Regions from separate parts of the Lachnoclostridium phytofermentans ISDg genome, predicted to be linked through region 1. Evidence: predicted binding sites of a transcription regulator. Region 1 holds the regulator's gene; each other region holds the start of a gene.

Region 1 (10,211 bases):
TTTTCATGTAAAATACCTCGTTATTTCAGTTTTAGAGTTTTTTTGCAGGTGCAAGAGTTACTGCATTGCGCTTCTTCTCTATTCTATCATTTCTACGATTGATGATGATAAGTAGTAATAAGACAGAGAGGAAGAGAAGAGTAGATAGAGCATACATCTCAGGCTTAATACCCTTTCTCGTCTCAGCATAAATCTTAGTGGAGAGAGTATTGACAGCCGCACCTCTTGTAAAGTGTGTAATAATAAAGTCATCTAATGACATAGTAAAAGCTAATAGGAATCCGGAAAAAACACCTGGAAGAATATCAGGCAATACAACCATAAAAAATGCTGATAAAGGAGAAGCTCCAAGGTCTAGTGCGGCTTCATAAGTATTTCGATTTGTTTGTTTTAGCTTAGGCATTACACTTAATATTACATAAGGAATGTTAAATGTAATATGTGCAATTAATACACTTTTAAACCCAAGTGTGAAATTAACTGCAATAAAAAGAAGCATTAATGAGATACCAGTTACAATATCTGCATTCAACATTGGTATATTTGTGATACCCATCATGATAGTTTTTGGTACCTTACGCATATGGTTCATACCAATGGCAGCTGCTGTACCAATTATAGTAGCAATTAAAGCAGATAAAAATGCAATGATTAATGTAGTATACAGTGCATTCATGATCTCTTCATTTTGAAATAAGGACTTATACCAATCAAAGGTAAATCCACCCCATTTACTACGGGATTTGGATTTATTAAATGATAGGACAATAAGTACCATAATTGGTGCATACAAGAAAAACATAATGAGGGCAACATATACTTTTTGACTTATTTTTTTTACCATACGTTTGTACCCTCCGATTCTTTATCATATTTTGCAAGGATTGCCATGCTAATTAAGATAAATACCATCAGAACTGTGGATAGTCCAGAACCTGCATGCCAGTTTCCAACTTTTTGGAACTGCTGTTCAATGACATTACCAATTAAGACAATCTTACTTCCGCCAAGAATATTAGAGATAACAAAAGTGGTTAGCGATGGAACGAATACCATCGTAATACCACTAATTACTCCAGGGATACTTAATGGGAAGATAATCTTACGGAAGGTAATCCATCCATTTGCACCAAGGTCACGAGCAGCATTGATGACATTGTCATCAATTTTTGCAAGTGTATTATAAATTGGCAATATCATAAACGGTAGGAAATTATAAACCATACCAAGCACAATGGCAGTTGGTGTGTTAATGATATTAACAGTTGGCAGATTTAATGCTTTTAGCAAGGTATTGATAATACCGTTATTTTCTAAGATGTTCTGCCAAGCTATAGTACGTAGTAAGAAGTTCATCCACATAGGAAGAATCATAACAAATACGACAAAGCTGTTACTTTTTAACTTCATACTTTTTAAAATTAAAGCAAGCGGATATGCGAGTAATAAGCATATCAAAGTACTGATTAGAGATAGTTTTAAACTTAAATATAAAGCTTTTTGATTAACAGGGTCTGCGATTAATTTTATATTCTCTAAGGTAAAGCTATTATTTGCCTTTGTAGTAAAGCCGTAGTAAACGACCATAATCAGTGGAATGATAATAAAGGCACCCATCCATAAAATATAAGGGAAAGTCAGGAGGGATTTACCACTGAAGTGGTGAGACTTTCTCACCAATGTAACAGTAGCCTCTTGAGCGGTTACTTTACTTTCCTCTTGATTATTCATTGACACCTACTGCCTCCTCATCTTCGGATTCTGGCTTGTTCATAATTTGAATGTCATATGGATCTACCTTAATACCTACTTCGGCACCAACCGGTGAAAGGTCAGTAGAATGTACAAGCCATTCAAATCCATTTGCCATAACCGTCATTTCATAATGAACACCCTTAAAGATTAAGGAAGTGACACGTCCTGTGATAATTCCAGCTTCTGGAGCTACTAAATCAATATCTTCAGGACGGATTACCACATCGACTGGTTGAATTTTACCAAAGCCTACATCCACACATGGGAAATTGGCTCCAAGAATATTAACTAAACGGTCTTGTACCATGGTTGCGTTGATGATATTACTTTCACCGATAAAGTCTGCAACAAAGGCATTCTTTGGCTCGTTATAAATCTTTTCTGGTGTACCAATCTGCTGAATATAGCCTTGATTCATGACCATGATGGTATCTGACATGGTTAATGCTTCTTCTTGGTCGTGAGTAACATATACGAAAGTGATACCAAGTTCATTTTTTAAACGAATTAACTCATATTGCATATCTTGACGAAGTTTTAAGTCAAGAGCACCAAGAGGCTCATCTAGAAGAAGAACCTTTGGTTCATTTACGATAGCACGAGCAATTGCGATACGCTGTTGCTGACCACCACTTAAAGAATCAGGCATACGATTTTCAAAGCCATCTAAGTTTACTAATTTTAAGGCATAAGAAATCTTATCTTTAATATACTGTCTGCTCTTTTTCTTAATTTTAAGACCAAATGCGATGTTTTCTTCAATCGTCATATGAGTAAATAACGCATATTTTTGAAATACAGTATTTAGTTGACGTTCATTCGGAGGAAGCTTTGTAATATCTTTCCCATCAAAAATAACACGGCCCTGATCAGGTTGTTCAAAACCACCAATAATACGAAGAGTAGTAGTTTTACCACATCCGGATGGACCTAAGAGTGTTAAAAACTCATTTTCACGAATGTAAAGATTTAAATCGTCGATTACAACGTTATTTCCATAGCGTTTTGTTATATTTATAAGATCGATTAACTTATTATCTATCATGTTCATTCCTCCTAGAAGCTCGGCGGGGTGGATACCCAAAGTAGCGTAGCGCCGGTCTTACCGGTAGCTGCTATATAGTGATTTTTATTTGGAGTAAAGTAAAAGGATTCCCCTTTCTTTACTCGATGTGTTTTATTTCCGATATGAATTGTAATCGAACCGCTAATCACATATCCAAATTCTTCTCCCTCGTGTGGGTTATCTGGATAGGTGGAACCACCCGGTTCTAATGTTAATAAAATTGGTTCCATCATATTTTTCTGAGCATTTGGAATAATCCATTCAATCTTATTATTTAGCTCATTATCTACCTTTTCAAAATAATCCCCACGTTTGAATACAACCTGCTCTGATGTTGTGTCCGTAAAGAATGCCTCCAGGTTCGTACCTAAACATTGCAAAATATCGACTAGGGTGGCGATGGAAGGCGAAGTGATGTCACGTTCTAATTGAGAGATAAATCCTTTTGAAAGCTCCGCTCGATCTGCAAGCTCTTCTTGGGTTAAGCTTTTTTGAACTCGTAGTTCTTTAATTTTAGCACCTATCTTCATGCTGTTCACCAAACCTTTCTTTGTGGTTCATGTTTACATGTATCATCATTCGTTATGAAAAGGATAAGAGTGCAATTTTTGCACCGGTATTGTAATCTTATCCGATTATGTTCTTTTGAATTCCAGTAATAGGAAGTTGAGATTTTATTAAACCATAAGTTTAGCATTTCTAAACTAGACTTCTATTATTATACACGGATAAACTCGTATGTCAATATAAATTCTTTCTATTACTAAACTTTTTATGTCATTTTACTAAACTTAAAAAAAGATGGAAATAAAATAAGATTTAACTTACATTAGGAGTATAATGCTGCATCCAATTGGATTCAAAGATGGCTTAAGATATATTTTTTCCTTAGTATCTGACAAACTACGTGCCGCTTGCGTGGCTACTTTTGGATATTCTAAGCGTCTAATAATAAGGAGATGTGAAACGGAAGGAGCAAATTCATGAAGAGTAAAATATATTTATATTTATTTATATTACTTTTTACCGGAATATTAGTTGGATGTACTAAGAAACCTTTCTCTATAGAAAATACGAAGTTTAAGGCAGTGGTTATTGATAACAACAATGGTCTTTTAGTAAAACCGGATGTTGATTCCAATGAATTTAGGCTTGCTGATAAAATCAGTATAGGGGCTAACAGTGCAATGATATTTAATCAAGATAAAAAGGAAGTAGATTTAAATGAGATTCAGATTGGAGATGTAGTTAAAATCACTTATGACGGGATTATATTAGAATCATATCCTGCGCAGATTACTGCTGTTTATATTGAAATTTTTGAATCTAATCTATTAATAGATGGATATATTACTATAATTGATGATATTTACAAACTTGATAGTGGTTTAAATAGTGATATCAACATGATTGCTCTCAATTTAACTGAAGCAACGAATCTTTCAGAGATAGATAAGGAAATCTTACTGATGAAGTTATATGAAATGTATGGTCTGGAAGTAAAGGAAAGTACTTTTGATCAATTAGTGAAAGAAGGACTTATTAATGAAGAAGAGCTTTATTTTCCTACAGGTATTATTATAACCATTAGCAATTCGGAATATAATGAAGGTAAACAAACACTAGAGTATGTTATCAATAAATGGAGAAGTGGACTAGGTGCTATTGGTTATAAAGGTAAGGCAAAGTTTGATGGAGAAGAGTGGATAATATCAAAGAAAAGTATGTGGATTAGTTAATTATTTATGGTTTATCGTTCATAATAGGAGGTTAAGAAGGAGTATAGTTTAACAAAAAATATGATCAGCAAAAGTCTACAAAAGGTTATATATCAATCTTTTTGATTCTGCTGATCATTTTTATGTTTATCATATCTTTAGATCATTTATTATTAATTTCAATCATTAGTTACTCACTAAGTTCTTCCCATTGCTCCATAAGAACTTCTAATCTTTCTTCCAATTCCTTCTTTTCTTTATGAACTTCGATTAGTTTTGATGAGTTTGTATAGATAGAAGAGTCTGCAAGCAATACTTCCAGTTCCTCATTTCTTGCTTCCAAACGTGTAATTTCATCTTCAACTTTCTTTAATTCATTCTGACGCTTTCTAAGTTTGGCTTGCTCTTCTTTTTGCTGTTGCCAGTCTAGCTTATTCTCAGAAACTGGTTCTTGTGGAAAAGATGAAGTTTGTAATTCTTTATTTGCCTGATCTAGATGCTTATTGATTCGAAGTCCATTTAAAATATTATCGTTAGCGTCAGACTGATTATAGCCATTATTGTTGCCAAAGGCTCTCCATTCCATCTCTGGTTTCTTCTCAAGATAATAATCATAATTACCAATATAATTTAAGAAAGTCTGATTGGTTAAGTCAAGAATTCTGGAAGCAGTACGATTAATAAAATAACGGTCATGGGATACATAGAGCACCGTACCGGTATAATTGTTAATCGCATTCTCAAGTATTTCCTTTGATGTAATGTCAAGATGGTTGGTTGGCTCATCCATGATTAGGAAGTTTGCATCGGATAGCATAAGCTTTGCTAGAGATACGCGGCCACGCTCTCCACCACTGATATCTTTAATTAATTTAAATACATCATCGCCAGTGAATAAAAATGCAGCAAGGATATTACGTACTCTTGTGTTATCCATATTAGGATACGTATCTTGAATCTCGTCAAAGATTGTTTTGTCCATATTAAGAACATGATGTTCCTGATCATAGTAACCAACAAAAACCTTTGCACCAAGTTTTACATCTCCAGCATCGGCATTGATAATCTGATTAATTATTTTTAAGATGGTTGTTTTACCAGTACCGTTATTACCGATAATCGCAACTTTTTCACCACGTTTTACCTCAAAATTTAGTTGGTCAAACAGTGTTAGAGAACCATAGGATTTACGCAAATCAGTCACTGTTAGTACATCATTACCACTTATGATATTTGGTTCAAGGGCTATATGCATCTTATCATTTACAGTAACTGGTTTATCAAGGCGATCTATTTTATCCAACATCTTCTCACGACTTTCCGCACGTTTTATGGATTTTTCGCGGTTGAAGGAACGAAGTTTTGCTATGACCTCTTCTTGATGTTTAATTTCACGCTGCTGATTTAAGTAATGACGAATCATGGTTTCACGAAGTTGTTCTTTTTTCATTGCATAGTCAGAATAATTTCCTTCGAACATTGTCGCCTTTGTGTTATCTAATTCCACAACCTTGGAAACTACTTTATTAAGGAAGTAACGGTCATGGGCGATTACAACAACAGCTCCAGAATAATTCACTAAGAAAGTTTCTAACCAAGCGATAGATTCCATATCAAGGTGGTTGGTAGGCTCATCTAAGAAGATGATATCTGGTGTACTTAAGAGAAGCTTACCAAGAGCTACACGTGTTTTTTGTCCACCAGAAAGGGTTGATACTTTTTTGTTAAAATCTTCCTCCGTAAAGCCAAGACCTTTTAGTACACCAATTACTTCACTTTGGTAGGCATATCCATTCTTTAACTCAAAATCATGTGTTAGTCTTGAGTAGGAAGAAAGCATTCGTTCTAATTCTGCGCCAGTAGCTGATTTCATATCTATTTCAAGACGGCGAATTGTTTCTTCCATTTTAATTATATCTGATTTTATTGCTAAAACTTCTTCATAAATGGTACTATCTGTGGATAAGTCCTGATGTTGAGCAAGATATCCTACAGTTGCACCTTTAGCAAAGATAATCTCTCCTTCATCGGCAGTTAATTCACCCATGATGATTTTTATTAAGGTAGACTTTCCTGCACCATTAATTCCTACGATAGCTACTTTCTCACGCTCATTTACATGGAAAGCGACTTTATCGAGTATTGGAGTCGTTCCAAAGCTTTTACTAATATTCTTACATGCTAGTATCATGATGTTTCCTCACACTTCTGAAAGGAAGCTGTATAAGAGCTTCACAATAATATAACTTATCAGAAGTTTGCTTTATAAACTTCTGATAAAAGGTGCGCACTTTGCACCGTCAATCCGATTATTGGAACATGTTTTTGTTCCGATAATATAACTTATCAGAAGTTTGCTTTTTAAACTTCTGATAAAAGGTGCGCACTTTGCACCGCCAATCCGATTAATGAAAAAGTACGATTTCCGAACTTTTCCTTGTGAATAAAAAAGCAAAATGAAGTTTATAAGTATTTCATTTTGCATGATAAGAAGACAATATTTCTTCACACTTTCTTAACACCTGCAAATTCTATGAATAGAAGTGTATCGCAGGTGCATATTAACTGTAGAATATTCTAACATACGTAGTATCCTACGTCAAATCATTGACAGGTTATTCACAATTTACTATAATATTTATAATAAGAACACATCCTATCTGTGTATAGTCTGTTGTAATACCAGGGTTACAATCTTATAGATTTGGGGTATAAGAATAGGACAACCTGGAAGGAAAGATGGAGGGTTAGCATGTACGATAAAACAATTTCATCAGCAGTTATCAAGCGTCTTCCAAGATACTATCGTTATCTTGGAGAATTATTAGAGAATGATGTTGTGCGTATCTCTTCGAAAGAGTTAAGCGAAAAGATGAATGTTACAGCATCACAGATTCGTCAGGATCTAAATAACTTTGGCGGTTTTGGTCAACAAGGATATGGTTATAATGTAGAATATCTTTATACCGAGATTGGTAAAATACTTGGTCTGGATAAGAAATATAATGTTATTATTATTGGAGCAGGTAATTTAGGACAAGCGCTTGCAAATTATACAGATTTTGAGAGAAGAGGATTTTATATCTGTGGGATATTTGATGTTAATCCTAGATTGATAGGAATATCCATCCGTGGAATTGAAATCCGTTTAATTGATGAACTAGAAGAATTTATGAAAACAAATACTGTGAATATAGCAGCACTAACGATACCAAAAGCAAAAGCACCGCAGGTGGCGGCAGATTTAGTTAGCCTTGGTATTCATGCAATATGGAATTTTGCACCAACAGATCTAAATTTACCAAAAGATGTTATGGTTGAAAATGTTCACTTGGCAGAAAGCCTTATGAGACTGTCGTATAATTTAAAAGCGGCAGAAGAATCGGGGGAGAGTATTTGAGATTAGGAAAACGTTTTGGCGACAAGTCGGAACCAAAGACGAAATCTTTAAGCGATTTGGATGATTTAGATGAAGACTTCGATCTTGAGTTTGAGAATGTGAAAGTATCAAGTTATGTGGAACCTTCAAGGATGGAACCAAGAAAAATAAATCGGAGTAAAGTATTCTCTGAAATGAGTCTTCGTCAAATCTTTCGAAATCGAAAGATTCCAATAGTAACACTTGATGAACGCTTTATCAACTTATTCCCTGAGGAAAAGATGTCTGGAGTACAACGAAGGTTAAGGGATGAACTTGTCGAATTGATGAAGGATCAGAGCAGAGTCTTAGATGACATCAAAGGATTGAAACGATATAAGTCTCAACTGATGCAGGAAATAATGGATAACATGGAAGTTGATCATACACCGATTGGTAGGCTAAAAGAAAGAAAATTAGCTAAAAATCAAAAACTTATTGAAGATATCAATCAAAAGTTATTGATTGCAGAGGACAGTCTCGAAAAACTACCAGGTGAAATAGCTGCAAAAAATGAAGAATTGATGGTTGAGAGTTTACAGAGTTGCTATGGTAACATATTTGAAAAGAATTTAAGAAAAAAATCCTTAGAAGATGAAATCAGGGAAACTGAGGTAAAGCTGCGAAATTTAAAAAAGCAAAAACTTGAAATCGAGAAAGATTATCGTGGAACTTATACATATCTCTATGACATGCTAGGGACTGAGATGATGCGTAAGATTGACGAAGAACAAGATTTACTATAATGAATTAGAGTGGAGTTTCTTACCATGATTTTTGGAATTGGCACGGATATGATAGAAATTAACCGTGTAGTGAAAGCTTGCGAACGGAAAACATTTCTTACGAAGATTTATACGGAGCAGGAACAGAAGCTGCTTCTTTCGGATATACGAAAGGCAGCTTCGAATTTTGCTGTAAAAGAAGCAGTTGTAAAAATGTTTGGAACAGGTTTTCGTGCGATTGCACCAAATGAGATTGAAGTACTACGCGATAATCTTGGGAAACCTTATGTAAATTTATATGGAAATGCAGAAATTTTAGCGAAGGAACATAATGTCGAGAGGATTCATGTCTCTATAACAAATACGAAGGAATTAGTTAGTGCCTATGTAATAGGTGAGATTATCCGGGAGTAGGAGGCGGTTAGTTATGCGGTATGCACTAGATGCGGTGCAAATGAAAAACTTAGATAAGAAAACAATCGAGCAGATTGGAATTCCAGCAATGGTTCTCATGGAGCGTGCAGCACTTTATGTGGCGGAACAAGTCAGAGAACATGCAAAACCGACCGATAAGATCATCGCGGTTTGCGGAACCGGCAACAATGGCGGTGATGGGATTGCAGCTGCTCGCATTTTGCATTTATGGGGGTATCACGTAACCATCGGAATCATCGGTGAAATGGAAAAGTTTTCGAAAGAATGTAGAGAACAGTGGAAGATTGCGAAAAATTTAGGGTTATCCATCCGTACCGAATGGGAAATAACAGAATATAATATAGTAATTGACGGTATCTTTGGTATAGGCCTTGGCAAACCGGTGAGTGGTGAATATGCGAAGGTGATCCAAAGTATTAATCAAAGTGACTGTTATGTGGTTTCGATTGATATACCGTCTGGTATTAGTGCAAGTAATGGGCAAGTCTTTGGTTGTGCAGTAAAAGCAAACGAAACGGTTACTTTTGGTGAACAAAAACTTGGACTATTGCTTTACCCAGGGGCAACTTATGCTGGAAAGATTCATATCGCGGATATCGGATTTGCAAAGGAAAAACTGGACAGTCTTACCTACACTTACTACGAAACTACTGATTTAGATAAACTACCAATCAGAATGCCATATTCCAATAAAGGGAGCTATGGAAGAGTACTCGTGATTGCAGGAACAGAAAGCATGACTGGTGCAGCTTATTTTAGTGCGGCAGCAGCATATCGTATGGGAGCGGGTTTAGTAAAGATCCTTTCAGCGAAGAAGGCAATTCCTGTGCTTCAGGGAATGCTTCCGGAAGCTTTGTTTGCAGCCTATGATGAGGAGGATTATGAGGAACAGGTTAACAAAGCATTGGAGTTTGCAACTGTGATTGTTATAGGACCAGGTCTAGGGGTAGAGGCTATCGCTAAGAAATTATTGCTTAAAGTATGTAAAGAAGCGAAAGTGCCTCTTATTGTAGATGCAGATGGAATTAATTTACTGGCTATGTTGGCAGATGAAATGATACCTGATGTATTACAGCTAACAGACGAGGTTGAAC
Region 2 (10,211 bases), 2.0 Mb from region 1:
GTAAAGAAAACACAGAGGATACAGTGGAAACAGAAAATATAGATAACATTAAATATACCGAGGAATCAGATTTGAAAGATGTTCTATCAGAAGGTCTAAATCTGGAAGATACAACCTCAGAAAAGGAGGATAAGTAAAGATGGATGTTATATTTTATTTAATTCAAAATACACTTCCAGTTGCGATACCTCTTTTGTTGGTTGCTCTCGGAGGTATGTTTAGTGAACGAAGTGGTGTAATTAATATTGCACTTGAAGGTATTATGTTATTTGGTGCATTTTTTGGATGTCTCTTTGCGTATTTCGTTCAAGGGACAGGATTAAATCCACAGGTAATCTTATTACTATCAATGCTAATAGCTGCTTTGGCAGGAATTATCTTTTCTTTATTGCTATCTTTTGCAGCTGTTAGTATGAAAGCAGATCAAACCATCACAGGTACAGCTCTTAATATGCTCGTACCAGCAATGGTATTATTGTTCGCTAAGATGAACTTTAACAGTGATGGTATTACAACCAATGTAAAATACTATATTCAAAAAGTGCCTGTACTTGGGGATATCCCTATTATCGGAAAAATGTTTTTCCAGAAAACATATCTAACGGTATACATCGGGATTGGTTTCTTGATTATAGCAACAATCATATTTTATAAGACGAGATTTGGATTACGTTTACGCGCTTGTGGTGAGCATCCACAGGCAGCAGATTCAGTAGGTATTAATGTATATCGTATGAGATACGCAGGTGTTACATTGTCAGGATTACTTGGTGGAATCGGTGGTTATTTCTATTCTGTTGGTGTAATGTCAGGAAATTGTAATGGACATACTGGAGCAGCTGGTTTTGGTTTCTTAGCACTTGCTGTCATGATTTTTGGACAATGGAAACCAATGAAAATATTTTTTGCAGCATTGTTCTTTGCATTCTTACGTACAGTTGCCTATTCCGTTTCGTTGATTCCAATCTTAAAGAGCTTAAATGTTAATCAAACCTATTATAAGATGTTACCTTATATTGCGACGATGGTTGTCTTAGCATTTACTTCTAAGAAGTCAAGAGCACCAAAGGCAGAAGGTATTCCATATGATAAAGGTAAACGTTAATAGATAAGTTAGGAAATGTATACCCAATGACTTAAAAAAAGTGCCTAAACAAAGTCAACTTACTTTGTTTAGGCACTTTTCTTGTGCCATGCATGTATAGCCCATAGCATGTGCTTTTGCCATTATGAAGTCGCAAAAGCTGTCCATGGCCTTTAATATAGATAAGTCAAGTCTAGATTACATTTTGAATATAAAAATAGAAGGTACCGTCTTTTATAGTGTACCTCCTATTTTTTCATTTCGATACCTTAATTTATCTCTATCATCTATTCTTCAAATTCTACAGTTACATACCAACCCGCAGAACTACCACGCACATCTGTCACAGTACCAGTTAGATTTTTTAAACGTTCTGAGAAGGTGTAATTTGCTGACATGGCGACTGCTGGTATGATAGTATAATAATAACTCATCGGAAGTTTGCTTTCCAATACTTCGACTTGATCCCCTGGTTTAACTAAGCCTTCTCGTTCCATTTTAAACTCCATTGACCTCATTTTCATCCCTCCTTTGTATCCTATTATTATAGCATAAAGATTCAAAGTGTTAAATCCAAGGTTAAAAATTTAAGGTAAAGTAGTCTCACTGATGCTTAAGATTAGGTCATGGTTCATAACGATTTTTACTAACTTTTTTTCTTTACATAAACGTTTCAGGTCATCCAAGGTTCCTTTACTGTAATTGGGTTCTTTCGCACTAGAATCCAATATTTCTATTTCTGTATCAGAAAAAAGAACACCACTTAATAAATTATGATTCATAGTTATGTTCCCGAATTTATCTGGATAGGCTTCATAGTACTCTATATTGGAATCGACAATTTGAAGACAAGCTAAAGATTCATAATCTGGAATATAAGGAACCTTTAAATCACAGGAATAAGTTTTACCCTGGTAGGTTGCAGTAATCATACAAGTGCCAGGTAGCATTGCGGTAACTAAACCCGACTTATCTACAGTAGCTATCGAAGAATCGCTACTTTCCCATATAACTTTATCACTATCAGCGCTCAATAATTGAAGATATTCGAGATAGGAATCGTATCCATCTAGTGGGAGAATTAAGTCGGTATAATTTAACCGTATTTCTGAAGAGTATTTCTGGATGTTTTCTTCTGATACCGGCAATAAATCTCTAGATAGTTCAATTGGATGATTATCAAGTAACCTATGATTGTCCATGGAAGATACTTGATGGTTGTATTCCTTAAGGAATTTTACATATGCTAACATTACATTGGAATATTGTATTGAATTGGATATTTTTGTTGCAGCTACACTATATTTTGTTGGTATGATAAATGAAAGCAATAAAACCAGTAAGAATACACGGCAATATTTGAAATGATGTTTCATCGTAAGTCCTCCTTATTCTAGAATGGTGAAAAAGTGCCATCTATATTATCTATATGTGCTTGTCTAAGAATATATGACATCTATTGAAGAAAAATTAGCTTATTGTTATAATAGTCCTAAAAATAGTGTTCAAGAAAGTGTAGGAAGAACAAATGAATTACGATTATATATTGTTTGATTTAGATGGAACATTGACCGATCCAAAGCTTGGTATTACGAAATCATTTGCATATGCTTTAGAGCATTTTGATATTCATATTGAAAATTTGGATTCCTTATGTAAATATATCGGTCCACCTATTGTGGATAGCTTTATGGATTTTGGATTTAGTAAGGAGAAAGCATTAGAAGCTATAGATAAATATAGAGAGTATTTTAAGGATTATGGTATCTATGAGAATGAAGTCTATAAAGGTGTTGTACAGTTATTAGCTACACTGAGAAGTAGAAATAAAAAGATAATGCTTGCAACTTCAAAACCAGAGGTATTTGCAAAGCAGATATTAGAGCATTTTGAATTATTAGAGTACTTTGACTTTGTGGGCGGAAGTGAACTAAATGGCGATCGTTCAGAAAAATCTGAGGTTATACAATATGTATTAAAGGAAGGAAAGGTAACTGATTTAACGAAAGCAGTCATGATTGGTGACCGTAAGTATGATATTTTTGGAGCAAAAGAAGTAGGAATTGACTCCATCGGTGTATTAAATGGATATGGTGACCAGGAGGAGCTTATTGCAGCAGGGGCAGATGCTATTGTAGCAAGTGTATGGGAATTAGTTAATAGGGAAGAGTTTCTTTAAGTAGAAGTATATGATAACTATATAGGGTTGAGAGAATATCAAGTAATAAATTTCAATGAGATAGCGGAAGATATAGAAAAGCGTATCGCTAAATAGATAGACTATCTAGCGATACGCTTTTTATTTGGTTACGTAGGTCGAGTCAGGCCGTTCTTAAAAGGAAACCCTCCTTATCTTGGTAAGTTACCTCGGTAAACTCTGATACGTTGATTAGTCAACGGAGAAGGATACATCGTCAAGATCAAGGGACTGTCCTCCGTTGGCTGTTACGGCAAATTCGATAATAGCATTGGTAGCAGCGGCTGGTGCCTGAATGGTGATACCACGGTAATAAGCGAATTGACGGTTACTGTCTGGAATATCTTGGGCAATTACATTAATAACTAGCCCTGTCACGCTCAATCCTAAACCATTGGTAAAGGTAACGGTTGCAACCAACGCAACATTTGCTCCCTCACCATGGGCAAAGAAGGAAAAATCAAAGAAGCATCCACCGGTGATTGGGATATCCTGAGATAGGTTACCACCATTAGCAATATTAACTGCTGCAAATCCAGAATGAACCCTGCCTTGCGCTGTTACTTCAGAAATTAAGAGTGGGGTGGTAGTGGTCCAACCTGTAGGAATGTTACCAGTAAACAATTCCATTCCGCCATTTATCACCATTTCACCCTGGGATGGGCAAGCAGACTCCCCTTGAGGACCGGTAGGCCCAGTAGGCCCAGTAGGACCAGTAGGACCGGTAGGCCCAGTAGCACCAGTTAAACCAGTAGGTCCAGTAGGTCCGGTAGGCCCAGTGGCACCAGTTAAACCAGTAGCGCCAGTAGGTCCGGTAGGCCCAGTAGCACCAGTTAAACCAGTAGCGCCAGTAGGTCCGGTAGGTCCAGTAGCACCGGTAGGTCCGGTATGTCCGGTAGGTCCAGTAGGTCCGGTAGGTCCGGTAGGTCCAGTAGCACCTCTAGGCCCAGTAGGTCCAGTAGGCCCAGTAGGTCCAGTAGCACCTCTAGGCCCGGTAGGTCCAGTAGGTCCAGTAGGTCCTCTACGTTCAACACAACATGGAGAGCAGCAAGGATCGCAGCAACATCTATCTGAGTGACAATGATCCGAATGATGTCTAGAAAACGAACCTTCATGAGATACATCATAACTTTCGTACGGGTTTATTTCATTATGATTATTTCGCATAAAATCCCCTCATTTAATAATTATAAACTATGCGATTCCTAAATCAGCACTCGCATAGTAATCTTCTAAGTTAACTAGTGTACAGCGCGACTAAAGCAACATGACCTCTCTGTATGATGTCTATGATACGATCTTAGTGAGAATGTTCATAGTTTTCGCCCGAGCTTGAGTCGTAAGGATTAATTTGTTGCATAAAACCCCCTATTTTCACAATTCCTATAGTACATACCCTTGTATTTTATGAGATGATATTTCATTTACAATATAGAAAACAATGAGATTTAGAGATAAATAGACATATACTATAGCTAATATACTATATTCTGTAGTTTGATAAACGTGTCATTTTGCGTCGGTAAAACTAAAAAAGGTGAAAGTCTAACTAAGTATTCATAGAACACAAAAAAATTGCCCACCGTTTTAATAGATAAACGGTGGGCAATTAAATATTTTTTTATATATTATCTAGACTATGAAAAAACTTAAAAATCAAGCAAATCCTAGAATTTCTTAGCGTCAGCAGCTTCCTGAATTGCAACAGCAACAGCAACAGTAGCACCAACCATTGGGTTGTTACCCATGCCGATAAGACCCATCATCTCTACGTGAGCAGGTACGGATGAAGAACCAGCGAACTGTGCATCACTATGCATTCTACCCATAGTATCTGTCATACCATAAGAAGCTGGACCAGCAGCCATGTTATCTGGGTGAAGTGTTCTACCAGTACCACCACCGGAAGCTACAGAGAAGTAATTCTTGCCTTGCTCAAGACATTCTTTCTTGTAAGTACCTGCAACTGGATGTTGGAAACGAGTAGGGTTTGTTGAGTTACCAGTAATGGAGACATCAACGCCTTCTTTATGCATGATTGCAACACCTTCAGTAACGTCATTAGCACCGTAGCAATTAACAGAAGCACGAGGTCCCTGGGAGTAGGATTTGCGGAATAATTCCTTTACTTCTCCAGTGTAGTAATCCATCTGAGTTTCAACGAATGTAAAGCCGTTGATACGGGAAATAATCTGAGCAGCGTCTTTTCCAAGACCGTTTAAGATTACACGAAGTGGTTTCTGACGAACTTTGTTAGCGCTCATAGCAATACCAATAGCACCTTCCGCAGCTGCGAAAGATTCGTGTCCTGCTAAGAATGCGAAACATTCTGTAGACTCTTCAAGTAACATCTTTCCAAGGTTACCATGTCCGAAACCAACCTTACGTTGATCTGCAACAGAACCTGGGATACAGAAAGCCTGAAGACCTTCGCCGATTGCAGCTGAAGCATCAGCAGCTTTTCTACAATCTTTCTTAATTGCAATTGCAGCACCTACGATGTAAGCCCAGCAAGCATTTTCAAAACAAATTGGTTGGATACCTTTTACTTGATTGTAAACATCAAGGCCAGCATCTTTTGTAATCTTTTCCGCTTCTTCAATGGAAGCAATTCCATAGCTGTTAAGCACTGCATTAATTTTATCTATTCTTCTCTCAAATGATTCAAATAAAGCCATCGCTATGTATCCTCCTTTTCTATTCTTCTCTTGGGTCGATAATCTTTACTGCATCTGCAACACGGCCGTATTGACCTTTTGATTTTTCATATGCTGTATTAGGATCATCACCCTTTTTAATGAAGTCTGTCATTTTACCAAGACTTACGAACTGGTAACCAATAATCTGGTTCTCTTCATCTAAAGCGATACCAGTTACATAACCTTCTGCCATTTCAAGGTAACGAGGACCTTTCTTTAAAGTACCATACATAGTACCAACCTGGCTTCTTAAACCTTTTCCTAAATCTTCAAGACCAGCACCGATTGGAAGGCCGTCTTCAGAGAAAGCACTCTGAGTTCTACCATAAGCAATCTGAAGGAATAATTCTCTCATAGCAGTATTGATAGCATCACAAACTAAGTCTGTGTTTAAAGCTTCTAATACTGTAAGTCCTGGAAGAATCTCAGTTGCCATAGCAGCGGAATGAGTCATACCGGAACATCCAATGGTCTCTACCAATGCTTCCTGAATGATACCTTCTTTTACGTTAAGGGTTAATTTACAAGCACCCTGCTGTGGTGCACACCAGCCTACACCGTGTGTTAATCCGGAGATATCGCTAACTTGTTTGCTCTGTACCCATTTTGCTTCTTCAGGGATTGGCGCAGCACCATGGTGAACACCCTGCGCTACAGGACACATATTTTCTACTTCATGTGAATAAATCATGTTGAGACTCCTTTCAATCATATCATTATATTCATGACAAAAAAGTGTTTGGATCACTTTTTTGTAGACAACATATCGCTGATTTTTATTCTATATTACTTTCCATTAGTAAGGCATAGAGAAAGTAATTAAAAATAGAACAAAAATCCACTGTGTCTTTCTAGGAAAGCCATAAGATTAAGTTCCTATTATGTGGCATTGATAATATGGTAATGTCTGTTATTAATTTAACAAAATATTTCCTTCTACCAAGGGCCGTTTTTGCTTTCTCCATATTCTCTCATAAAACGCCTAAATAGTCTATACCTTTTTTCTAAAAAGTTTTTAAAGTTTTATAGAAATCTTCTTTTCATTTTGCACAAATATTGCTATGATTAAGAGTAAGGAAAATATAAAGGAAGAAACATCGTACATGAGAATTCAGTAGTATATAATGCTACCGTTAATAGATTAAGTTTTGATGGATAAAATTAAAATAGGAAAACCACACAGATAGCGAGGTGTTGCAAGATGGCGGTAAGAGTTGAGAGACCTAATGTAAAGAAGGGTCAACGTGCAATTGTAATCAGCGATATCCATGCGAATTTAAAGGCTTTTTTAAAATTATTAAAAAAGATAAACTTTTCTGAACAGGATATCCTTATTCTACTTGGTGATATGGTAGAAAAAGGTGAAAATAGTTTAGATTTGCTTCATTATGTGATGGAACTTAAGAAAACACATACCGTGTTTGCTGTCTGCGGTAACTGTGATGCAATTGCTATGGAAGTGCTTAAGGATACCAAAAATGAAGAACTATTAAAATATATTTTATTGAGAAAGCAAACCTTAATCGGCGAAATGTGCCGAGAGGCAGAAATCGAGTTAAACCGTGGTACTGACATGGGAAAGGTGAAAAAAGTATTACAAGAGTTATATAAGGAAGAAATAAACTTTATCTGTGAATTACCGCACATAATAGAAATGGGCCAGTATGTATTTGCACATGCAGCGGTTTATCCGAATCGTATGGAAGAGATGAAACCTTCTCAAGCAATGAAGGCAGACGACTTTATGAATCAAGGCTATCATTTTGAAAAATATCATGTGGTTGGTCATTGGCCGACATCTCTTTATTGTAAAGAGATTCCAGAATGTAATCCTAAAATTGATAAAGAAAATAAGATTATTAGTATCGATGGTGGAAATGTATTAAAGCGAGATGGACAATTAAATGCATTGATTATACCAGATTTAGACCAAGAAGAAGTAAATTTTGCTTATGTAGATCAACTTAGAAAAGCGAAAGTACTAAATACACAAGAAGCGGGTGGAAAGTCCTTTTGTATTCCTTGGACAGATAGCCTTGTAGAACTGTTACGTACCGAGAAGGACTTTACGTATTGTGAACACATATCCTCCGGTAATAAAATGTGGATTCCAAATTCCTATCTATGTGAGGAACGGGATGGATGGCACACCGAAGATATTTCGGATTATCAGATTCCTCTTACCTATGGAGATATTATTTCTGTTACGGAGGAAACTAGCCGTGGTTATCTAGTTAAGAAAAACGGTATTATTGGTTGGTACTATGGTATGCTTGAGTTTTTGCCTGAGAATATTGATTAATAAGAAAAAAGTATTTCGCGTCGAGGAATATTTCAAATTAATTATTCTACCTAAAGCTTGATATTACAGGAAAGAATGACAAATAGTACATACCAATACAACAAGGATATGAATAGTTTTATGATGTAACAAGTAAAAAAGCTGATAGAGAATTGAACCGGTTACACTGTGTATAGAAAGGTTGAGACACATGACTAAAAATGAATTTAAAGCGATGATAGAACAGAAAATCGTAATCCTTGATGGGGCAACGGGCAGTAATCTACAAAACGCTGGTATGCCTTCCGGTGTATGCCCTGAAACATGGATTTTAGACAATAAAGAGGTCTTGATAACCTTACAGAAAGAGTATCTATATGCAGGTACGGATATTCTGTATGCACCTACATTTACGAGTAACCGAATCAAACTTTCAGAATATGGTTTAGAACATAGAATAGAGGAAATCAATCATTCGTTAGTGGAATTATCAAAAGAGGCAATCAATCGTTACTTGGAGGAGACAGGGGAGACCCGCTCTATTATGATAGCAGGTGACTTAACAATGACTGGAGAGCAGTTATTGCCTTTTGGAAAGATGGATTTTGAAGAACTCATTACGATTTATAAGGAGCAAATAGGGCATTTAGTTTCATCGGGAGTAGATTTACTTGTGGTGGAGACGATGCTAAGTTTACAAGAATGTCGTGCTGCTGTGATTGCAGCAAAGGAAATTTGCGAGTTACCAGTCATGGTATCGTTAACCTTTGGTGAGGATAATCGTACTCTTTATGGAACAGACCCAAAGACCGCTATGATAGTTCTTCAAAGCTTGGGAGCAGATGCAGTCGGTGTTAATTGTTCGAGTGGACCTAAGAAGTTGAGCGAAGTGATAGAACAGATGCTTCCAGTTGCCAATGTTCCTCTCATAGCAAAACCTAATGCTGGACTTCCAAAACTTGTAGAAGATAGAACAGTATTTACCATGGATGCCGATGAATTTGCAGCAAGTTGTAAGATTTTTCTAGAGCTTGGTGTATCTATTCTTGGAGGGTGTTGTGGTACGACACCAAAGCATATTAATTTATTAAATGAATTAGCAAAGACTTATCAAGCACCCGTGATTCATAAAAAGCCTCTTAGAGTTTTAACGACGGAGCGAAGGTCAATGGAATTTTCTTTGGTGGATCGTTTCTTAGTTGTAGGAGAACGAATAAATCCAACAGGAAAGAAAGTGCTCCAGGCGCAACTTCGAGAAGGAGTTTTAGACTTAGTTAGTGAAATGGCAATTGAGCAAGAGGAACTTGGTGCAGATATTTTAGATATTAATATGGGGATGAATGGCATTGATGAAAAAGAGATGATGCTTAAGGTAATGGATGAAGTACTCCAAGTAACAAATCTACCGCTAAGTATTGATTCTAGCCATGTTTCTGTTATAGAGGCAGCTCTTAGAAGATACCCAGGGCGTGCTCTTATCAATTCCATCTCTTTAGAAAAAGAGAAGTTTGAAAAGCTACTTCCGGTTGCAAAAAAATATGGTGCTATGTTTATTCTATTACCATTATCAGATGCTGGACTACCGAAAGACCTAGAGGAAAAGAAACAGATCATTCACACTATCGTGTCTGCTGCTAAAGAAATTGGACTAACAGCTGAGGATATTGTGGTGGATGGTTTAGTCAATACGGTTGGCGCGAATAAAGAGGCAGCGATCCAAACGATGGAAACAATAAGGTATTGTAAGGAAGAACTTTCTCTTGCGACGATTGTTGGACTATCTAATATTTCGTTTGGTTTACCGGAACGTCAATTTGTGAATGCAACGTTTTTATCCTTTGCAATACAGGCAGGCCTTACAATGGCAATTGCAAATCCAAGCCAAGACCTTCTTATGAACACTGCTTATGCAGCAGATTTGCTAAGAAACAAAGAAGGTGCTGATCTTCG
Region 3 (10,211 bases), 1.9 Mb from region 1:
ACATTTTATACACATTTAATAAAAGCAAAAAAACGTTACAATTTTTTAAAGTTTCTTGTAGGAATATATTTAGATATTTTGACTAAATTACGCCACCATGCTATAATCTTTAGATGAATAAACTGTAAAAAGAAAGGGGTCTTTCCTTTATATGATACATGTTACAATTGAAGACATTTCACTAGATTTTATTACTGACCCAGAAGTTTTTTCACCCTCCTTTGCGGATCGTGGAACTTTAGCTATGCTATCTTACGTAACGTTTGATAATTCTGATACCCTACTAGATCTTGGCTGTGGATATGGCTTAGTCGGAATCTACGCCAGTAAAGTACTATCTCCCGCAAGAGTAACTATGTGTGACATCTCAGAAAAGGCTGTGGAACTTAGTAAGAAAAATGCTGAATACAATCAAGTATTGGATGAGCTTACTATTTTACAAAGTGATGGATTTCGTAATCTCCCAGTAGATGAATATTCCCTCATTCTATCGAATCCTCCTTATCATGTAGATTTTTCTGTTCCAAAACATTTTATTGAGGAGAGTTACCGCAGGCTAATCATGGGTGGGAAGCTCTATATGGTAACTAAGCGTAAAGACTGGTATAAGAATAAAATCATCTCTGTCTTTGGTGGCGTAGAGATTCATGAAAAGGATGGTTATTATATCTTTATTGCTCAAAAGCGTCCGAAGGGAAAAAAGCTACCTACCGAAAAAAAGGAGAACGGTCTTAGTAAAAAACTAGCACGTAAAATGAAGACAAAGCAGCACTAGAATCAAGATGTGTTATAAAATCTCATATCCAATAAATGATTTAATTTGTAAGAAATACGTAAGATAGTAATTAACTTAATAGGTTTCTAACAAATAAAGAGAGAATCACAAAAGAAATTATTTCTTTTTGTGATTCTCTCTTATTCATTGATAAGAAAAACTTGCGGAGCATGTAATTCTAATTACTCTTTTTTGAATTCTAATAAATCTCAATCTTTATTCAAACTGGGAAGCATACAAACGATAATAAAATCCTCGTTTCTTCATAAGATCGGAATGAGTTCCCTGTTCTACGACATTACCCTCATTTACAACTAAGATATTATCTGCGCTTTGAATGGTAGACAAGCGATGAGCAATAACAAAACAAGTCTTATCCACCATTAAGTTTCTCATTGCTTTTTGAATTTGAATTTCTGTTCTTGTATCTACATTTGATGTAGCTTCATCAAGAATTAGCATCTTAGCATCTAACAACATCGCCCTAGCAATCGTTAATAACTGCTTTTGACCTTTTGAGATATTCATACCATCTTCATTCAACACGGTATCATATCCTAATGGCAAATTCCTAATGTAAGAGTGTATCTTCGCTGCTTTCGCCGCTGCAACAACTTCCTCCATCGTAGCGTCTTCTTTTCCATAGGCGATATTTTCGTATATCGTTCCGCCAAATATCCAGGTGTCTTGTAACACCATAGCATAAGCTTTTCGCAAACTTTCCCTTGTTAAATCTCTAATCTCATTGTCATCGACATAGATTGCACCTTGATCCACATCATAAAATCGCATCAAAAGATTGATAATCGTTGTCTTACCGGCTCCAGTAGGACCAACAATTGCAATTAAGTTACCTTCTTTTGCATTCAGATTTAGATTCTTGATAATTGTTTTTTCTTTTGTATAACCAAATGACACATTTTCAATTGCAACCTTCCCTTGAATATTCTGAAGTTCTTTTGCCTGATATGTATCCGCTACTTCAGAAGGTTCATTTAACACACGAAAAACTCTTTCTGCTGCAGCTAACGAAGACTGAATCTCGCTTATAATATTAGCTGCCTCATTGATTGGACCAGAGAATTTTCTTGAATACAAAACAAAGGAGGAGATATCACCAAGGGTTAGTTTATTGTATAAGTATAAAACCGAACCTACGATGGTAACACAGGTTAGTGAAATGTTATTTATAAAGTTAACCGTAGGTCCTACAATACTACCGTAATAATCTGCCTGATAATACGCCTCTACCGCTTCTTCATTAATATGATCAAACTTATCAAGTACAACATCTTCTCCAGCATACGCTTTTATGGTTTGTAGACCTGATACCATCTCTTCTACAAAACCATTCATTTGACCAAGCTTTTCGGATCGTTTTCGAAATAACGGTCTTGTCTTATTCGCCATGTATTTTGTATATAAGATAGACATTGGGATTGTAATTAACATAACAAGTACCAAACTTGGTGAGATAATTATCATCATAATCAAAGAACCAACAACTGTTATAATACTTGCAAAAATCTGCACCAAATCCGTGGAAAGTGATGTATTAATTACATCAATGTCATATGAAATTCGACTTATAATATCTCCTGCGAGATGTTGATCAAAAAATCCAACCGGTAATTCCATTAACTTATCAAAAACATCATTTCTCATTTTCCTTACAATTTTTTGACTCAGCCGGATCATCAAAATCGATAATAAATAAGACAATATGGATGAAATGATGTAAAACCCTATCATAAGTAATGCATACCAAAGTACCTCTTTGATTGGAACTTTACCAACCCCAAATTCAATCAAATCAATTGCCTTTCCAGAGAGCATTGGTCCCACTAATGCAAAAAGGTTACTTGCCATAGCAAGTAGGATTGCACCAAAGAGCATCCACCAATAGATTCTTAAATATCTCCATAAGCCACGTAAGACTTTTCCTGTATTTTTGGGTCTATCCTCAGTATTAGGGGATTTAGTATTATTGGCTTTAGTAGTATTGGATTTAGCACTATTGGAATTATTACTTGATTGCGTATTACTGACTTTAACACTGTTTGAATTATTACTTGATTGCGTATTATTAGTATTATCTACTACTTTTTCTGCTCTTTCTTTACTTCCTTTTCTAGCTTGAAACATATCCTTTGCCAAGACTGTCCCTCTTTTCTTTTTCAGTATTTAATGTCTATTCCATGCTACCCATTTGAGACTCATAAATCTCATGATAAACATCGCAGCGTTCCAGTAACTCTTCGTGAGTTCCATACCCTAACATCTCTCCATCTTCAAGAACAAGGATATGATCAGACTGCATAATAGAGCTAATTCTTTGAGCAATCATAATAATTGTAGTATCTTGATAGTTTTTATGAATTGCCTGGCGGAGCATCGAATCCGTTTTATAATCAAGTGCAGAGGAAGAATCGTCAAGTATTAAAAACTTTGGATGATTTGCAAGAGCCCTTGATATATATAATCTCTGCTTTTGACCTCCACTTAAGTTACCACCTTTGATTGCTGCTTCATGGGAAAAATCATTCTCCTTCCCCATGATAAAATCATAAGCACAAGCATCTTGTGATGCTTCTATGACCTGCTCCATCGAAAGATTACGTCCAAAAGAAATATTTTCAAAGATAGTATCAGCAAAAATAATATCGTTCTGGAACGCTACACCAAATTTTTCTCTAAGTTTTCTTAGAGGTATCGATCTTATATCTTTCCCTTCTATAATGACCTGCCCCTCCGTAGCATCATAAAAACGCATTAACAACTGAATCAATGTAGTTTTTCCACTACCGGTAGCGCCAATAATACCAAGGCTTTCTCCTTTTTTTAGCTGAAAGCTTATATTCTTAAGGCTTAATTTTTCCTCATCATTTTCATAACTAAAGGAAACATCATCAAATGCTAAGTACTTTTGATCCTGCTCTTTCGAAACCTCAACTGGAGTAACAATTAGCTCCTCGCTTGCATCTAAAACTTCTTTAAGACGTTTTGCAGATGCACTAGCCTTTGAGTAGTTTATAAAAAGTCTGGTAACCATCATCATAGCATTTAATATCATTGTAAAATAGGATAAGAAAGCAACAATACTTCCTGGTAGTGTAACCCCTGAATTCACACGAAATGCACCAACAATAACTACAATAGCAAGACCAGTATTTAGTAATAAATTCATAATAGGACTTGAGAGAGCCATAACGCTGGCTGCTTTGATTTCATTTCCAATTAACTCATCATTTACATGACGAAATCTTTGTTTTTCATATTCTGTTTTACTTAATGCTTTAATAACACGTATTCCGGAAATATTCTCTCGAATTGTTTGAACCATCTTATCTACAGATGCCTGTACCTTGGTATACATTGGGATACCCCTTTTAGAAATTAGGTAGACAAGCAAGCCTAGTAGTGGAAGAATTGCAATTAAGATAAGAGTTAGTATAGGATCTAATGTTGCTGTTAATACAATGCCACCAACTAGTATAATTGGTGCACGTACTCCCAATCGTTGCATCATTCCAATCACTTGATGCACATTGTATGTATCCGTAGTCATTCTGGATATCAGAGATGGAACCGTAAATTTATCCACCTGTGCACCAGATAAGTTTGTGATACGTTCAAACGTATCATGCCTTATGGTCTGTACGCTATCTCTAGCTACTTTTGATGCCATTCGATTCGCAATAATATTTAACACTCTTGCTGCTACGGCTAACAAAACCATAATTCCGCCCCATATCAGGATATATGATACCTTACCAAAAGGTATGACATCATCCAATATATATGCTAATACCCATGGTAGACCTAAGTCGGCAAAAGTTCCCGCGATTTTAATTATTAAACCAAAAACCATCTGCCCATAATAAGGTTTTAAGTAACGAAATACACTGTCCATGTTTACCTCCATAATTGCGTATGTCTTTTGCGTTTCATGATTACTTGTGCTTTTGTTTTATTAAATATATTTACTTTTATTACTTAATAACATATGCTTTTATTGTATTTCTATAATTACATTATATATGTTTTTAAAATTAGTTGAAAGCTGTAAACGTAAAAATGCACCACAGAACTTTTCCATGGTGCAATCATATACTTTATTTATCTCCTCGAAATACAACGGTACCATCTTCTGCATTCATACTATCTACAATTGCTAATGATTCCAAATGTATTCCCATTTCACGAATAATTTCACCACCAGATTGAAACCCTTTTTCAATTACGATTCCTATTCCCTCAACCGACGCACCTGAGCTAATTACGAGATCTATAAGACCTACCAAAGCGCAGCCGTTTGCCAAGAAATCATCAATGATTAAAACTCGATCAGATGGTTTTAAAAACTTCTTTGATACTATAACATCATATGTTTTCTTATGTGTAAACGACTCTATTTTCGTAGCAAAAACTTCACCTTCAATGTTGATGCTTTGTGCTTTTTTTGCAAATACAACTGGAACATTAAAATACTGTGCCACAATACATGCGATACCAATACCGGATGCCTCGATCGTTAAAATCTTAGTAATTTTTTCTTTCTCAAATAATCTCTTAAATTCTTTTCCAATCTCATTGATTAACTCAATGTCCATCTGATGATTTAAGAAGGAATCCACTTTTAGTACATTACCTTGTTTTACGATACCATCTTTTCTTATTCTGTCTTTTAATAACTGCATTTTAAAATCCTTTCCAAACATCCTTATGTAATGTGTAACTTTATTAGCACTCTTATAATTATACACATTATTTTCTTTTATTCAAATGATTTTTCTTCTAATCATGGTAAAATCATGATTTCATCTTGATTTTATCATATATAGGTTTCTTAAAATAAGAAAAAGCACGCTTTGCGTACTTTTCCTTGTCATGTATGGAAAGACTTCAAGTTTCCTTCAGAATAAGATCTAAATTATATAACTCTTACCTTTAATACACCTTCGATTTCTTCTAATTCTTTTACAAATTCCTCAGTTACCACAGTACATAAGTCAAGTACAGTATAAGCATAATCACCCTTACTCTTATTTGCCAAATTCTCTATGTTAAGATTCTTAGAGGAAAATACAGTAGTAAACTGTGCAAGCATGTTTGGTTTGTTTCTATGGCAAATCGTTACGCGAGTACCAGCCTGACATACACCAGCATCAAGACTTGGATAATTCACGGAATTCACAATGTTACCGTTCTCGATGTAGTCACGAAGTTGCTTCACTGCCATAACTGCACAATTATCTTCCGATTCTTCTGTAGAAGCACCAAGATGAGGAATTGCAATTACTCCTTCCATTCCAGCTGTCTTAGCATTAGGGAAGTCAGTAACATACTTCTTTACCTTACCAGACTTAAGTGCCTCTTCTATTGCATCATCATCCACCAAAAGGTCACGAGCAAAGTTAAGGATTACAACACCATCTTTCATCATTGCTAAGGTGTCTTTATTAATCATTTTCTTCGTGTCATCAAGTAATGGCACATGAACCGTAATATAATCACACTCTTTAAAGATTTCTTCTCTCGTCTTTACGTACTTTATATCACGAGATAAGTTCCAAGCATGTTCCACAGAAATAAATGGATCACATCCAAATACCTCCATCCCAAGTCTATTGGCTGCGTTAGCTACAAGAACACCAATTGCTCCAAGACCGATAACCCCAAGTTTTTTCCCTTGAATTTCAGTTCCAGAGAATTTTGCTTTCCCTTTTTCTACAAGCTTTGCTACATTTTCATCGTCTTTTACAGTCTGTATCCAGTTGATACCACCACTGATATCACGGGCTGCTAATAGCATTCCAGCTACAACTAATTCTTTTACACCATTTGCATTTGCACCTGGTGTATTAAATACAACAATACCCTGCTCTGCACATTTATCTAATGGAATATTATTAACACCTGCACCTGCACGGGCTATTGCTTTTAAGTTAGAAGAGAACTCCATCTCATGCATTGCTGCACTTCGAACTAATACTGCTTCTGCTTCCTCAAATACATCGGTTTTTACATAATTATCATTAAATATATTAAGTCCAACTGGTGCAATCGGATTTAAACAATTATACTTTGTCATATCTTCTCCCCCTCTGACTTAGGCATTCTTTTCCTCAAATTCCTTCATGAATGCAACAAGTATCTCTACTCCTTCGATTGGCATCGCATTGTAGATACTTGCTCTCATACCACCAACGGTTCTATGTCCTTTTAAGTTTACAAAGCCTGCAGCTTTTGCTTCTTTTACAAACTTTGCATCCAATTCTTCAGAGCCAGTTACAAATGGAACATTCATTAAAGAACGGTCCTCTTTTACGACAGTGCCCTTAAACATCTTGCTCTGATCAAGGAAATCATATAAAATCTGTGCTTTCTTCTCATTATGAACCTTCATTGCTTCAAGGCCACCCATTTTTTTAAGCCACTTAAATACTTTACCACAGATGTAAATACCATATGCAGGTGGTGTATTATACATAGATTCGTTATCAACATGGATTTTATATTGAAACATCGTAGGTGTTCCTGGTAGGGTATCCTCAGTAATTAAGTCCTCACGAATAATTACAATAACAACACCAGCAGGTCCAATATTCTTCTGAACACCACCATAAATTAAACCATACTTCGTAACATCTACTGGCTCTGATAAAAAGCAAGAGGATACGTCAGCCACCAGTGGCTTGCCCTTAGTATTTGGTAGTGTCTTAAACTTTGTTCCATATATCGTATTGTTCTCACATATGTAAACATAGTCAGCATTCTCACTTATAGGGAGATCGGAACAATCCGGAATGTAAGTAAATGTCTTATCAGCAGAAGAAGCAACCGCATTTGCTGTACCAAATAATTTTGCTTCCTGATAGGCTTTCTTAGCCCATTGCCCTGTAATAATATAATCTGCTACTTTATTTTTCATTAAATTCATTGGTATCATAGCAAACTGTGAAGAAGCACCACCTTGCAAGAAAAGCACCTTATAGTTATCCGGAATATTCATTAAATCACGTAAATCTTGTTCAGCAGTATTAATGATTGCTTCATATTCCTTAGTACGATGGCTCATCTCCATAACGGACATCCCAGTACCGTTATAATCAAGCATCTCTTCTGCGGCTTCCTTTAGAACCTCTTCTGGTAAAACCGCTGGTCCTGCTGAGAAATTATAAACTCTACCCATTTGAAAATCCTCCTTATTCCTACTATAGATTATCCTAACACCTGGCAAATCTAGTACTTTACCACCCTGTCTTTTAAGCATGCTATGACACAAGCTCTATGCTTAGAACAACTTATGATACAGTCACATTCTAGCCGTTGTCGGTTATTCAAAGCTTTGCCACCTTTATACTGCATTGCTTTAATACACTACATTATATAGCCTTGTTAAATTTCAGTCAATAACTTTATCTTGAAATTTGCAACCTTATTATAAAATCAATGGTATATCAAAAAAACTCTATAAAGTCTTCTTGATATACCATTTTTTAAATTATACCATATATTGAATTTAATTCTATCTATTTTATAAGATACCATACTAAAATTCTATTTACGTTTATTAATGGTTTCAGTAAAAATACAATACTACATCTGACAGTAATTACTTAATTTTATTCTACTGTAAAAGGAATCTCTATATTAAGTACACTACGCGCATCCTCCGCCAATCCAAACCTTGTGATTAGCGTGTACCCTCCGGACTTTAAGCTAATTTTACTATAGTCTACCTCCTTCTCATGATCTACATTAAAATTGTTCTTATTCCCAAACCTCATGTTGCAAGGAGTTTCAATAATGATAATACCAGGTGAAACTGTTCCATACGTCCACATTTGCACCACATTGTCTGAAAAGATAGTTCTTGTCTCATTCCTGATGCTTAACATAGGGGCGTAAAGTAGATGTTCTCTTTCCTGCGGAATGTATTGATAAGAAATAAAGCAATAAAACGTATCATCTTTCGTATACTCATTATTATTGATAAATACTTTCCCTTTGATATCCTCGTTTTGAAATGTCCCTACATTAGGCAAATCTTCATCCACTTCTTCTACCTTGATTGATTTCTTAGGACTCACAAAACAAATCTCTGTCTGATTATCCAAAAGAACACCTTGAATTTCAGTATAAACAGTATATTTTCCGGCAATCAGAAAAAGAGGCGTAGAGGAAAGCTGAATGTCATAGTCCATCTTTACTACTTTGGAAACATCCATTGAGCTCTGTCTCTTATACCAACCATAATTTGAACAATCAAAAACCAAAGGATACTCCTTGTCAAAGAAAATGTTCTTATTATTAATATATTGGTAATCAGCGATAATCTCCATTCCGCTTTCATGTACAAATATAGTCCGTATTCCCTTCGTAGGTTGGAACTCTATGTTTTCCTCTGTTCCATGATAATATATTTTTGTTGCGCAAGAAACTGGATTTCCTTCTATCAAGGTATCCCCTATAGTCAACTCTAGTGTAAATAAAGTATGATCCCTTTTTTTGATATATAGTATAATTAGTAATAAAATTGAGAAAATGCAAATGAAAAATAGATAAATTCCTCTTTTCTTCACTAACGAATTCCTTTCTTTGTTTAATAAGATGTATCAAAGCTAAAACCAATATCTTCATATAGACTGCGTGGTGTAAATTTAACCCCTTCATCTGAATTTGAAGCTATAATTGTTCCTGCTATTAAGTTACGTTCAGCTGCACTTTTTAAATAGACTACTCCGCCACTATCTCCAGGACTCGTTAAATTACCTTTAATAACGGAAGATCCATAAACAAGAATTTTGTTCTTCCCATCAACATCAAAATAAGTCACAACTTGGTTGGTGGCAGTGATAGTACCTGTATTATAACCTGACATTTTTCCATAATATTTAACAATAGTGCCCACAGGGGCTTCGCAACCACCTTGTGATTTATCCCAAAAGAAACTTTTAAATTATTATTAATTACATCTACACCATAACCATTAATAGTATAACCTTTGAATAGTTCATCTATGTCATCATACAAAGATAATAAACTATTATATGAATTAACAACTTTTTCAAATCTAATACTATCTGAATAATTAGTTAATACTCTATATTTTTGTACATAATCATCAGAAGTATCAAGTAGTTGTATGATTAAATCCTCTTTATCTAAATATGCTCCACCAAACTCATCAGGATATGTAATCATTCGAGATTCTTTTCTAAAATTATTGATTAAATCATTGTATGCCTCCAAAGCTTTTGTTTGATCACAATCAAATCCAATATCATGCGCATAGGCATTAGTAAACACATTAAAGGCTGAGACTACCAGAATTATTACCATACAAAAAGCTATTTAACAATCCTCCTAATTTATATTTAATTGTATATTACCATATATGACTATAATTGTAAATAATATATACAATAAT

Evidence for each region. The regulator Rex, encoded in region 1, represses fermentation and respiration genes when NADH is low (regulators of the CRP and FNR family bind a similar motif). The targets are predictions, from matches to a motif close to ATTGTTAANTANTTAACAAT.
Region 2: CPHY_RS16895 (iron-sulfur cluster assembly scaffold protein) is a predicted target of Rex. The motif match lies at 6,887-6,906, and genes of this name have one in related genera.
Region 3: serC (3-phosphoserine/phosphohydroxythreonine transaminase) is a predicted target of Rex. The motif match lies at 8,173-8,192, and genes of this name have one in related genera.

Annotation. Positions count from the first base shown of each region.
Region 1 covers NC_010001.1:1,145,980-1,156,190, forward strand. The annotation lists gene CPHY_RS22045 (ABC transporter substrate-binding protein) at 1-7, opposite strand, end outside; gene CPHY_RS22050 (ABC transporter permease) at 32-844, opposite strand; gene CPHY_RS04780 (ABC transporter permease) at 838-1,617, opposite strand; gene CPHY_RS04785 (ABC transporter ATP-binding protein) at 1,724-2,797, opposite strand; gene CPHY_RS04790 (helix-turn-helix domain-containing protein) at 2,812-3,351, opposite strand; gene CPHY_RS04795 (DUF3221 domain-containing protein) at 3,805-4,560, shown strand; gene abc-f (ribosomal protection-like ABC-F family protein) at 4,730-6,730, opposite strand; gene CPHY_RS04805 (redox-sensing transcriptional repressor Rex) at 7,292-7,939, shown strand; gene CPHY_RS04810 (hypothetical protein) at 7,936-8,703, shown strand; gene acpS (holo-ACP synthase) at 8,728-9,096, shown strand; gene CPHY_RS04820 (bifunctional ADP-dependent NAD(P)H-hydrate dehydratase/NAD(P)H-hydrate epimerase) at 9,110-10,211, shown strand, end outside.
Region 2 covers NC_010001.1:3,963,831-3,974,041, reverse strand. The annotation lists gene CPHY_RS16930 (ABC transporter permease) at 1-137, shown strand, start outside; gene CPHY_RS16925 (ABC transporter permease) at 140-1,105, shown strand; gene CPHY_RS16920 (hypothetical protein) at 1,372-1,602, opposite strand; gene CPHY_RS21000 (Ig-like domain-containing protein) at 1,672-2,460, opposite strand; gene CPHY_RS16910 (HAD-IA family hydrolase) at 2,613-3,263, shown strand; gene CPHY_RS22005 (hypothetical protein) at 3,474-4,448, opposite strand; gene CPHY_RS16900 (GGGtGRT protein) at 4,949-5,959, opposite strand; gene CPHY_RS16895 (iron-sulfur cluster assembly scaffold protein) at 5,979-6,671, opposite strand; gene CPHY_RS16890 (metallophosphoesterase) at 7,182-8,282, shown strand; gene CPHY_RS16885 (homocysteine S-methyltransferase family protein) at 8,473-10,211, shown strand, end outside.
Region 3 covers NC_010001.1:4,123,144-4,133,354, forward strand. The annotation lists gene CPHY_RS17495 (class I SAM-dependent methyltransferase) at 152-775, shown strand; gene CPHY_RS17500 (ABC transporter ATP-binding protein) at 992-2,932, opposite strand; gene CPHY_RS17505 (ABC transporter ATP-binding protein) at 2,967-4,688, opposite strand; gene CPHY_RS17510 (xanthine phosphoribosyltransferase) at 4,891-5,475, opposite strand; gene CPHY_RS17515 (phosphoglycerate dehydrogenase) at 5,709-6,869, opposite strand; gene serC (3-phosphoserine/phosphohydroxythreonine transaminase) at 6,888-7,970, opposite strand; gene CPHY_RS17525 (hypothetical protein) at 8,404-9,240, opposite strand; gene CPHY_RS17530 (hypothetical protein) at 9,384-9,662, opposite strand; gene CPHY_RS17535 (hypothetical protein) at 9,614-10,123, opposite strand.